DNA from 4 places in the Mesorhizobium sp. P160187 genome. Region 3 is predicted to be linked to each of the others. Evidence: predicted binding sites of a transcription regulator. Region 3 holds the regulator's gene; each other region holds the start of a gene.
The links. The regulator LexA, encoded in region 3, represses DNA repair genes until DNA is damaged. The targets are predictions, from matches to a motif close to TGTTCNNNNTGTGTTCNG.
Positions count from the first base shown of each region.

Region 1: AC3CCE_RS11745 (ImuA family protein) is a predicted target of LexA. The motif match lies at 1,580-1,597, and genes of this name have one in related genera.
Region 2: parE (DNA topoisomerase IV subunit B) is a predicted target of LexA. The motif match lies at 1,513-1,530, and genes of this name have one in related genera.
Region 4: recA (recombinase RecA) is a predicted target of LexA. The motif match lies at 2,087-2,104, and genes of this name have one in related genera.

Region 1 covers NZ_JBYMDX010000003.1:1,716,688-1,719,635, reverse strand. Annotated here, with positions in the region: gene AC3CCE_RS11750 (DUF6504 family protein) at 1-563, opposite strand, end outside; gene AC3CCE_RS11745 (ImuA family protein) at 505-1,557, opposite strand; gene AC3CCE_RS11740 (metallopeptidase family protein) at 1,786-2,208, shown strand; gene AC3CCE_RS11735 (DUF1737 domain-containing protein) at 2,484-2,690, opposite strand; gene AC3CCE_RS11730 (HpcH/HpaI aldolase/citrate lyase family protein) at 2,730-2,948, opposite strand, start outside.
Region 2 covers NZ_JBYMDX010000004.1:742,562-745,509, reverse strand. Annotated here, with positions in the region: gene parE (DNA topoisomerase IV subunit B) at 1-1,442, opposite strand, end outside; gene cpaB (Flp pilus assembly protein CpaB) at 1,700-2,605, shown strand; gene AC3CCE_RS20660 (type II and III secretion system protein family protein) at 2,684-2,948, shown strand, end outside.
Region 3 covers NZ_JBYMDX010000004.1:284,972-287,919, reverse strand. Annotated here, with positions in the region: gene AC3CCE_RS18400 (GntR family transcriptional regulator) at 1-698, shown strand, start outside; gene lexA (transcriptional repressor LexA) at 904-1,686, shown strand; gene AC3CCE_RS18390 (ComEC/Rec2 family competence protein) at 1,680-2,948, opposite strand, start outside.
Region 4 covers NZ_JBYMDX010000004.1:62,333-65,280, forward strand. Annotated here, with positions in the region: gene AC3CCE_RS17235 (pseudouridine-5'-phosphate glycosidase) at 1-865, opposite strand, end outside; gene AC3CCE_RS17240 (carbohydrate kinase family protein) at 936-1,880, opposite strand; gene recA (recombinase RecA) at 2,163-2,948, shown strand, end outside.

The DNA.
Region 1 (2,948 bases), on a different contig from region 3:
CGCAACAGCAAGGTCGCGCCGAAGCGACGGGCGAGCGGCGCGCGCGGCGCTGCCATGACCGCGCCGGCGGTCCGCAGGCCGACGCTTTCCAAGCTGGCGCGGATATCGGCCTCGATGCGCAGTGCCGCCAGCGGCAAGGGGGCGAGCAGCGCTTCCTCCTCGCCGGAGACAACGATGCGGTTGCCGCAGAAGCGCGCCGCCGCCCAGGCTGCACCCGGCGTCGCGGCCAACCCGGCGCGGACATCGAAACCCTGCTGGAAAAACCGCGCAAGGATGTCGTCCAGCATGGCGCGCTCGCCGCCGAACAGATGCGTGCAGCCGGTGACGTCGAGATAAAGGCCATCAGTACCGTCGAGCGCCACCAGCGGCGTATAGCGATCGCACCAGTCGGCGAGGCCTTCGAGCAGCCGGCGATCGGCGTCCGGATCGGCCTCGACGACGTCGATCGAGGGATGCATGGCGCGCGCATCGGCAATGCCCATGCCAGGCTTCAGATGCAGCGCCTCAGCCCGCTCGTCGAGGGCCGATATGCGCTGGGCGTTGCGGTCGCGATGGCTGATCACGAGCGGTGGGTGAGATGGCGGCAGATGATCCGAAGGCCGGGAACGCCACGACCGTCCCAGGCGCTGGCGCAGGATCCGTTCTGCCGCCAGATGCGGGAACCACAGCGACAGAATTCTCTGCCCGTTTTTCGCGGGGCTTTCTTTCTTCGAATGCGTGTTCATCGGGGTTCCACTCCAGTGTGAATTGTCCAGGCAGAGCGGTGCGGCTCTTGCCGATGCTGACGGTGAAGGCAGGCCGGCCGATCGAGCCGGCGAGCGACCCGGCGATCGTCCGGCGGCTCGCCGCTGGTGCAGCCGACACGATGAGGCGCACCGGGGCGGCGGTCGGCTCGGCTTCGCCGGCCTGGCGCAGCAGGAACACCGGCCGGCCGGCGTTTTGGGCGCGCGCGTGCAGCCGGCGCGTCGCGGTGAGGTCGAGCCGCTGCGGGCTGCCACGGATTTCGAGGATGATTGCGGCGAGCGCCGTCATCTTCGCGGCCTCCTCGGCTACCCACAGCGCATCGGTGAGTTTCGGCGCCTCGGAAAACAGCAATTGCTCCGGGGCGATACCGAACATGCCCTGCAATCCCCTGGCATAGGGAAAGCCGGCCTCGCGAAAAATCTCCGATGTGCCGATCCACAGCACGGGCAAGGGCTGGCCCCTGAGGATCAGGCTGACCAGCGACAGCACAAAGCCGGCGACGGCCCCGGCATTGCGGGTCTCAAGGCCATGGATTTCGTTCAAGGCGGCTTTCGGCAGGCCGCCGCTCAGCGCCGCATCGAGGCGCTCGACGCCGGTGGCCAGGAAAGCATCCGGCGAAGCCACGGCAAGCCCGCGGCGGATGATGGTGACATCGGCATTAGGTTCGGGCGCACCGCCGATAGCGCTGTCAGGGCACGCACGAGGTCGCTCGCCGGCCGGCACGGCCAGGCGCTCGGGCAGCGTTCCCTCGATCTTCGCGATCTGGCGGCGCAGGGCAAAAACAGTCTCCCGCGCCACGGCTGATGTCGCCATGACGGTCAATTTCTCTCATAATTGTTCCTGTTATGTTCCTATAGATTCCAGAGGGTGCCGAAAGAGTCAAGCGGAGTCAGAAGGAATTTATTCCTTGATCAAAGGTAGCGAGCCAACCTTAGGCTTTGGTCGCAGTCATTCGGTGCAAAGAAACAGTCATTGGCCAGGGACCCGTCCATTTGCCGAGTCCGGAGGGAAAGCCTATATGCCGGGATCAAAGGACAAAGCATGGCCCGCATCTACAAGACCCGCACCTGGCACGACGAACTCTCGCCCTCGATCGAGGAGATGGAGTTTCTGGCGCTGGAGGCTTACGCGCATCTGCCCGACGATTTCCGCAAGCTGACCGGCGAGATCGTCATCATGATCGCCGAATTCCCGACCGACGAGATCATGGACGATCTGTCGCTGGAGACGCCGTTCGACCTGCTTGGCCTGTTCGAGGGCCGCGGCATCGCCGAGCGCTGGAACCCGCAGACCGGCGAGGGCCCGAACCGCATCACCCTCTACCGCCGCGCCATCCTCGACTACTGGGCCGAGAACGAAGAGACGCTGGGCGACATCGTCACCCATGTGCTGATCCACGAGATCGGTCACCATTTCGGCCTGTCGGACGATGATATGGAAAAGCTCGAAGAGGCGGCGGAATAGCCCCCGCCTTTGTCATCCCAGGGCGAAGCAGGAGCGAAGCTCCGTCGCGAAGACCCTGGGATCCATGCCGTGACGGCGGTGCAGGTGCCGCGGTGCAGGAAAGCAAGCGGTTCTGCGAACAGCACAGATCCGCAGTAACGAGCGCCGGCACAAGCGTCATCTGATCCGCTGCACTCTAGGGCAAACGGCACGGCATGGATCCTAGGGTCTGCGTCGCGTCGCTTCGCTCCTTGCTTCGCCCTAGGATGACGAAGACGCGGAGGTTGACGCCTTCCCTACCAATCACTCAGCTTCGTATCCGGCCCGTATTCCTGGCCGTCGATATCCTTCACCACCGCCTGGCCGCAGCGCATCGATTTGGTCTTCTTGTCGTAGGCGTAGGTCGGCGAGCCGTACAGGTGCCAGCCCTTGTTCAGCGCCGCGGTCACCTTGTGGCAGAAGGTTGAATCGTCGGGGGCGGACAAAAAGCGGTAAAGTCTCATGGGTCAGGTCCTGTCGTGAGTTCGTCTTTTCGGGGCGGATCATGCGCCGATGGCGGCGGCCTTCGCCAGCAGTTTCTCGGCTTGCACCAGGTGCAGCCGTTCGACCATCCTGCCATCCAGCGCAATCACGCCCTTGCCGGCATTTTCGGGCAAGGCGAAAGCCTCTTTCACCGCGTGCGCCTCGGCCAAGGCTTCGGGCGCGGGCGCAAAGGCGCGGTTGGCGATTTCGATCTGGGCGGGGTGGATCAGCGTCTTGCC
Region 2 (2,948 bases), 460 kb from region 3:
GCCTGCTTGGCCGAGCCGCCGGCCGAGTCGCCTTCGACGATGAACAATTCGGCGCCCGCGGCGGCATTCTGCGTGCAGTCGGCGAGCTTGCCGGGAAGGCGCAGCTTGCGCACCGCGCTCTTGCGCGACACTTCCTTTTCCTGGCGCCGGCGCACCCGCTCGTCGGCGCGCGCAATCACCCATTCCAGCAGCTTGGAGGCTTCCTGCGGATTGTCGGCCAGCCAGTGGTCGAACGGATCGCGGATGGCGGTCTCGACAATGCGAATGGCTTCAATCGTTGCCAGCCTGTCCTTGGTCTGGCCGACGAATTCCGGCTCGCGGATGAAAACCGACAGCATGCCGGCCGCCGAGATCATGACGTCTTCGGAGGTGACGATCGAGGCGCGCTTGTTGCCGACCAAGTCGGCATAGGCGCGAAGCCCGCGCGTCAGCACATTGCGAAAGCCGGCCTCATGCGTGCCGCCTTCGCCGGTCGGGATGGTGTTGCAGTAGGAGTTGACGAAGCCGTCACCGCCGAACCAGGTCACCGCCCATTCCAGCGAACCGTGGCCGCCCTGCTTCTCGCTCTTGCCGGCGAAGATTTCGCGGGTCACCTGGAAATCATCGCCGAGCGATGCCTTGAGATAGTCCTTCAAGCCGCCGGGGAAATGGAACTCCGCCTTGGCCGGCGTCTGGTCCTTTTCCTTGATCAGCGATGGGTCGCAGCTCCAGCGGATCTCGACGCCGCCGAACAGATAGGCTTTCGAGCGGGTCATGCGATAGAGCCGTGCCGGCTCGAAGGCGGCGCCCTTGCCGAAAATCTGCTCGTCGGGATGGAAGCGGATTTTGGTGCCGCGCCGGTTGTGCACTTCGCCGAGCTGCTCCAGCCCACTCACCGGAACGCCGCGCGAGAACCTTTGGCGGTAAAGCTGGCGACCGCGCGCGACTTCGACTTCGAGATGGTCCGACAGCGCATTGACGACCGAGACGCCGACACCGTGCAGACCGCCGGAGGTTTCATAGACCTTGCTATCGAACTTGCCGCCCGAATGCAGCGTCGTCATGATGACTTCGAGCGCCGGCTTCTTGAATTTCGGATGCGGATCGACCGGGATGCCGCGGCCATTGTCGGTAACGGTCAGAAACCCGTCGGCCGACAGCTCGACATCGATGAAGGTGGCATGGCCGGCGACCGCCTCGTCCATCGAATTGTCGATGACCTCGGCGAACAGATGGTGCATCGCCTTGTCGTCGGTGCCGCCAATATACATGCCGGGACGGCGCCGCACCGGCTCCAGCCCCTCCAGCACCTCGATGTCGGCGGCGCTATAGCCCTCGCTGCCGTCCTTGGTCGCGGCAGGACGCTTCGTGGCCTGCACCAGCGGGTCGGCCGGGCGCGAAGGTGTCCGAGCCGGTGGGGGCTGCTTTTCCAGATTGCCGAAAAGATCGTTGTTGTCGTCCATGCCTGCCATAGAATCCGGTGCCGCGAATCACCCGTCGATACTGCCACGCTTTTCGGCGCCAAGCGACGGAAGTTCCTGTTACGTTCGGGGATTAAACCCTTCTTATCCTAAAACCTTTCGATAACCAAGCCGGCGGAAATAGGTCCGTGCGGGGCGGCCGCGATTCCTGAATCTTTAACAAAGCGGCCTAGCGTCGCCTCAACAAAACAAAAGACCACGAATGTCAGGGGTTGGTTGTGAGGGGCAAGGCCATAACGATGATTGGCATCGCTGCCGTCTTCGGCGCGATTTCAATCTTTGCCGCGGATTTCTGGGTGAAAAGCCAGGCCAAGGCCGATGCCGAAGAGAAAACGGCGTCGATCCCGGCGCCCGCAGCCCCCAAGGTCGTCTTCAAGACCATCGTGGTGGCCAACGCGCCGCTGCGTTACGGCATGGAGCTTGACCGGGCGCAGCTCAGCGAAATCCCATGGTCCGAGGATTCGGTGCCGCAGGGCGCGTTCACCACAGTCAATGCATTGCTCGCCGAAGGCAGCCGCGTGGTATTGTCGCCAATCGAGATCAACGAGCCGGTGCTGATCAGCAAATTGTCGGGGCCGAACGGCCGCGCGACGCTGTCCAACATGATGACGCCCGGCATGCGGGCGGTGACCATCCGCACAGACGAGATCGCCGGCGTCGGCGGCTTCGTCATGCCGGGCGACCGGGTCGACGTGGTGCTGACACGCGATGCGGGCGAAATCCAGGAAGTGGCCAAGAACGCGCAGGGCGCTGCCGGATCGACCGTTACCTCCGAGATCGTCGTCTCCGACGCCAAGGTGCTGACCGTCGGACAGGGCGCCGACGAGCGCCAGACCACGCCGCAGATCGCCAATTCCGTGACCATCGAGGTGACGACCGAAGGCGCGCAGAAAGTGGCGCTTGCCCGCACCGTCGGCACCTTGTCGCTGTCGCTCCGCTCGGCCGCCGACGGTGGTGCCGCCAAGGACGGCGTCACCACCATCTCGTCCTTCGGCGGATCGGTCGCCTCCGGCGTCCAGGCCGCTGCCGGCGCGCTGTTCACTGCCGCGACCAAGGAGCCTGAGAAGCCGAAATTCAAGACGATCATCGTGACGCGCGGCACGCAGGTCGAAGAATACCAGGTTCCTGCGCGGGACCAGCAATAACTGCCGGTGGGGACCGGGCGAAGGACGGGACAGATGTCGGGACTTCATGCATTTCAGACGACGAAAGGGCTGCGCCCAATGCGGGCGCTTGCGGTGGGGGCTTGCCTTGCCGCGGCCGTAATGCTCGGCCTCAGCGCGCCAGCGAAGGCCGACAACGATATAGTCCATGTCTCGTCGACAACGAATGCGTCGATCAAGGTGGCCAAGGGCAAGCCGAAGACGGTCATGACCAATGCCGCCTTCTACCAGATCGTCATCGGCGATCCGGAGATCGCCAACGTCAATCCGCTGACCGACAAATCCTTCTATGTGCTGGGCAACAATCTCGGCACCACCGGCATCG
Region 3 (2,948 bases):
CGACCCGGCTGGCGCCTGCCGCGCCGTTGAAGCTGAGCACGCTGCGCAACACCTACGGCATCGGCTGGACGCCGTTGCGCGAGGCGCTGTCGCGGCTGGAGGCGGAACGGCTTGTGACCGCCATCAGCAACCGCGGGTTTGCGGTCGCTCCCGTCTCTCGGGCGGAGCTCGAGGATTTGGCGCGTGCGCGGCTGGTGGTCGAACTGCCCCTGCTGGTGGAATCGATCGAGAAGGGCGACCGTGAGTGGGAAGACGCGGTCGTTGCCGCCCACTATCGTCTCTCACGGTGCGGGTCTGTTCTCGACGATCCATCGGATGATGCGGTCGACGGGTGGTACGAAAAACACGATGCCTTCCATGCGGCGCTGCTCAGTGCCGCGACATCCAGCTGGCTGCTGCGCTTCAATGCAACGATTTCCGACCAATTGCATCGCCATCACCGCTTTCTGGGTCTGGCCCCGACGCTGCGCGCCGCCGCCGGCCGCACGGATGGACACCGGAAGGCCGTGGCGGCCCTGCGCGACGCCGTGGCGATCGAACACCATACCGCCCTGATGGAAGCGGCCCTCGATCGCGACGTCGAACGTGCGAAAACTCTGATGACCGCTCACATCGGCTACACGCTGCAGGTCTATGCCCAGAGCGAACCCGGCGCGGATGCTGCGCAGCCCCGTCCGAAAGGGAAGCGGCGATCATAGCCGACGACGCAGGGCACTTTGTCTTCGTTTCACCGCGTTGCCGGCCAACGACTACGAGCGCCGCTCGCGGTGCCGAACGTTACGCTGAACAAAACGTCAACACATTCATTAAACTTTAAAAGGTTGCGGAACACAACTGGAACAGATAGTGTTTGTTCTGGGTTTGTTTTTTCTGATTCTGGTTTCAGAACCCTTGGGGGCCGCGATGCTGACGCGCAAACAACATGAGCTTCTGATGTTCATCCATGAACGCCTGAAGGAGAGCGGAATCCCGCCGTCCTTCGACGAGATGAAGGAAGCGCTCGACCTCGCCTCCAAGTCCGGCATCCACCGACTGATCACAGCGCTTGAGGAGCGCGGTTTCATTCGCCGGCTGCCGAACCGGGCGCGCGCGCTGGAAGTGCTGCGGCTACCCGACTCGATCGCGCCAGGCCTCAACGCGGCGAGGAAGTTTTCACCGAGCGTCATTCAGGGCAGTCTTGGTCAAGCCGGCCAAGGGCAAGGCGGCCAGGGACAAGGCGGGATGGGCCAAGGCGGTCTCGGCCGCCAGATCAAGCCGGGCTCGCCGTCGCGTTCGATGTCTGCCGGCAATGACGATGCCGTTTCCTCGATTTCAATCCCGGTGATGGGACGCATCGCCGCCGGCGTGCCGATCGACGCCATCCAGCATCAGACCCATTCGATCTCGGTGCCGCCCGACATGATCATGGGCGGCGAACACTACGCGCTCGAGGTCAAGGGCGATTCGATGATCGAAGCCGGCATTTTCGACGGCGATACGGTCATCATCCGCAATGCCGACACTGCCAGCCCCGGCGAGATCGTGGTGGCGTTGGTCGACGACGAGGAAGCGACCCTGAAACGCTTCCGCCGCAAGGGCGCCTCGATCGCGCTGGAAGCCGCAAACCCGGCCTACGAAACCCGCATCTTCGGCCCCGACAGGGTCAAGGTGCAAGGCAAGCTGGTGGGGCTGATCAGGCGTTACTGAGCCGGCTTAGGTTTGTACTTTTCACGCTGCTTGTAGGGCGGCAGGCCTCGGGCTTCGCGTGAGAAGCGGCGCTGCTCGTGCCAGGGGCGATAAGGCTTGTCGACGGCGAAGTGGATCGTTGGCGCTATCGCTGCCGATTGTGGATCGAAGAAGACGGCGGCGCTGCCGTCGCGGGCGAGTTGTTTCTTCGTCACGACCAAGACCAGCGGGTCGCGGCACGGATTGTAGGCGGTGGCGTCATCGATGACGATCAGGCTCGCGAAGGCACAGGCCGGCCGCGCCGTCTTGCGGTCTTTCGCAAGCGCTACAATGGCTCCGGAAGGGTGCCGGGCGATACAGAGATCGCCGGTGCAATAGAAGGGCGAGCCGGGCGGCAGATCGAGCGGATCGAGATCGAACCGCGTATCTGTTGCCTCGAAAATCTCAGGTGGGATAATGGTTTCGGCCCGCAGCGCCCGTTTCCAATTGTCCGTGGTGAATTCGTTGGAGCGTTCGCGGTTGAGGGCGAGTTCGCCGCCACCGATCGGCATGGCCACCAGATGCGCATCCTCGGATATGAGCACGTCGGGCGTAAGCACCTGCGGCACCGTCAACAGGCCGGCCAGCGCGAAAGGCACGGCCGCCAGCCTGAGCCAGGTGGTGGCCATGGTGGCGATGACGAGGGCGACCGTCACCAGCAGCACCGAGCGGATGGAAATCAACCCGACGGCATCGACCGGCGAGCGCTCGGAAATCCAGGCCGATATGGCGATCATCGCCGTCAGGCCTTTGCCCATCACATAGAGGAACGGTCCGTCGGCGCCGAACGGCATCGCCAGCGCGCTGAGCACGGCAAACGGCATGACGATCAACGATACAATCGGCATCACGGCCAGATTGGCGATCAGGCTGAGCGGCGACACACGCTGAAAATGCCAGATGGCGAACAGCAAGGTTGCACTGCCGGCGATGATCGAGGTCATGGCGAGGCCGCCCATGGCCAGCGCGAATTTTCGCGACAGGAAGCCGACGAAGGAGCGCTTTGCCGGTGGCGTTCTCACCTTGTCGGCGCGGTAATCGGCCCAGCCGGCATAGGCGCCGACAAGGGCGGCAGTGGCGGCAAACGACATCTGGAAGCTGGGACCGACCACCTCGTGCGGCGACACCAGGATGACGGCCATGGCGGAGATCGCCAGATTGCGCATGGTGAGTGCGGCGCGATCAAACAGCACGGCGACAAGCATGACCGCCAGCATGATGAAACTGCGCTCGGCAGCCACCAC
Region 4 (2,948 bases), 220 kb from region 3:
CGATGTTGGTCTTCAAGCTCCGGCCGCCGGTCAGTTCGAGGATTTTGCCCAACAGGAACGGCGTCACCGCCTTTCCGGTCACATTCTGCACTTCCGCCGCCTTCTGCGCGGCCTCGATATAGCCGGCCATCTCGTCGGCCGGGATTTCATCGTCCTGCGGCACCGGGTTGGCGATCAGCATGCCGCCGACCAGGCCAAGTGCCGCCCTGGTCTTGTAGAAATGCGCGATCTCTTCCGGTCTGTGCAGGGTCAGCGGCGCGCGGAACGGCGAATGCCGCGACCAGAAGGCCGGCATCGTCTCGCAGCCATGGCCAATCACCGGCACGCCGCGCGTCTCCAGCACTTCCAGCGTCTTTTCGATGTCGAGGATCGCCTTGGCGCCGGCCGAGACGACGATGACCGGCGTGCGCGCCAACTCGTCGAGATCGGCCGAGATGTCGAAGCTCTTTTCCGCGCCCTTGTGGACGCCGCCAATGCCGCCGGTGGCGAACACCTTTATCCCGACCATGTCAGCGGCGATCATGGTGGCGGCGACCGTGGTGCCGCCGGTGCGGCCTTGCGCCACCGCAAAGCCGAGATCGGCGCGCGACAGCTTCATGGCGTCGCCGGTCATCGCCAGCGACTCGCGCTCGCCGTCGGACAGCCCGATCTTGATGCGGCCGGCAACCACGGCGATCGTCGCCGGCACCGCGCCATTGTCGAGGATGATCTTTTCGACATTGGCGGCCATGGCGCCATTGTCGGGGTAAGGCATGCCATGGGTGATGATGGTGCTTTCCAGCGCCACGACGGGGCGGCCAGCGGCGAGCGCCTCGGCCACGGGCGCGTGGATGTCGATGAAGGGGCGGGCGCTTTGCGGTGTCATGATGGTCTCCGATCCGGAGATCCGCGCGTCCGCTTGGACGTCGCGCTCCGGCAATGGCAATTGGCCGCCCTCATGCCATTTCCTGTGCGTCGGGCACAAGAGCCAGTGCCTCGGTGAAGGTCGCGGCCGTAAAGGCCGGAACCGCGTCGGCGCTTTCAATGGCCAGCGTGGCGGCGGCAACGCCCTCGCGCAATGCCCGGCGCAGGGGCAGGCCGCGCAGCAGAGCAGCGATGGTGGCGCCGGCCAGCGCGTCGCCGGCGCCGGTGACGTCGGCGACTTTACTCGGCGCCGGCGGCAGGATAGAGAAGGCGCCGGCTTCGTCGAATCCCAGCACCGGGCCATCGCCCGCCGTCACCACGCCACTGGTGAGGCCGCTGCAGCGCAGTCCGTCGATGGTCTCGCGCTCGGTGGCATTGGCATCGACGCCGGCCAGCACCATGGCCTCGCGCCGGTTCATGAAGACCTGCGCGAGCTCCTTCAGCACCGGTATCATCCGCACCACCTTGGCCGGCGAAATGGCAATGGCGAACACCGGCTTGCCGGCGGCGAGCCCCACCAGCCGCTCCAGCGCCGTTGATGACAGATTGGCGTCGCAGAGCACCGCATCGGCCTCGGCGACCACCTCGCGCACCTTGGAGCGGCGGATCTGCTTGGGGAACGCCAAATCGTAGAGCGCCATATCGGCAAAGCCGGTGATCAGCTCACCGTCGCGATCGATCAGCGCCGTGTAGCTCGGCGTCGTGCGGTCGAGGAAAACCGCCGACAGGTCGGCAATGCCGGAGTCGGCGATGGCGCGCGCAACCGTCTCGGCCGAGGCATCGCCGCCGCGCACCGACAAAAGCGAGGCCGAGACGCCGCGCCGCACCAGGCTGCGCAGCGCATTGAATACGCCGCCGCCGACATCCTCGCGCATCGTGCCGGGGTTGGACGCCGCGGGCACGTACGTGCCCGACACCTGGCCGCGGCGATCAATATGGGCGCCGCCCACCGCCAGTATCTTTGCTGATTTCACCATGCCGGCGATATGACCTTTGTTATTCGAGCCGCACAAGCGCTACGCTGTGCGGCGGAGCTTCGCAGGCAAGCCGGCGATTCGGCCGATCGAAACAGCCGGAGCGTCTGGCCCAATGGTGGATACATCCGGAAACGAAGGCGTGAGACAAAAAAAGAACAAATCCGGATAAAGATTGCTTTTCAGATATTTGACCCCTCTTGCCAAACGAGAACAAAAGTAGTACAAAATGGGCAGGGATTACGGATTGTCCGGCCTTCATTGACGACCAAGGGGTGATGTATCATGGCTCAGAATTCTTTGCGGCTTGTAGAGGACAAAGCGGTGGACAAATCAAAGGCTCTGGACGCGGCGCTGTCGCAAATCGAGCGCGCCTTCGGCAAGGGCTCGATCATGCGGCTTGGCGCCAACGAGCAGGTCGTCGAGATCGAAACCGTGCCGACCGGATCGCTGGGCCTCGACATCGCGCTTGGCGTCGGCGGCCTGCCGCGCGGCCGCATCGTCGAGATCTACGGGCCGGAAAGCTCGGGCAAGACGACACTGGCGCTGCACACAGTTGCCGAAGCCCAGAAGAAAGGCGGTATCTGCGCCTTCGTCGATGCCGAGCACGCACTCGATCCGGTCTATGCCCGCAAGCTCGGCGTCGATCTGGAAAACCTCTTGATCTCGCAGCCGGACACCGGCGAGCAGGCGCTAGAAATATGCGACACGCTGGTGCGTTCAGGCGCCATCGACGTGCTGGTCGTCGATTCGGTGGCGGCGCTGACGCCGCGCGCCGAAATCGAAGGCGAGATGGGCGATTCTCTGCCCGGTCTTCAGGCGCGTCTGATGAGCCAGGCGCTGCGCAAGCTGACCGCCTCGATCTCGCGCTCCAACACCATGGTCATCTTCATCAACCAGATCCGCATGAAGATCGGCGTCATGTTCGGTTCGCCCGAAACCACGACCGGCGGCAACGCGCTGAAATTCTACGCTTCGGTGCGCCTCGACATCCGCCGCATCGGCTCGGTCAAGGACCGCGACGAGGTCGTCGGCAACCAGACCCGCGTCAAGGTCGTCAAGAACAAGCTG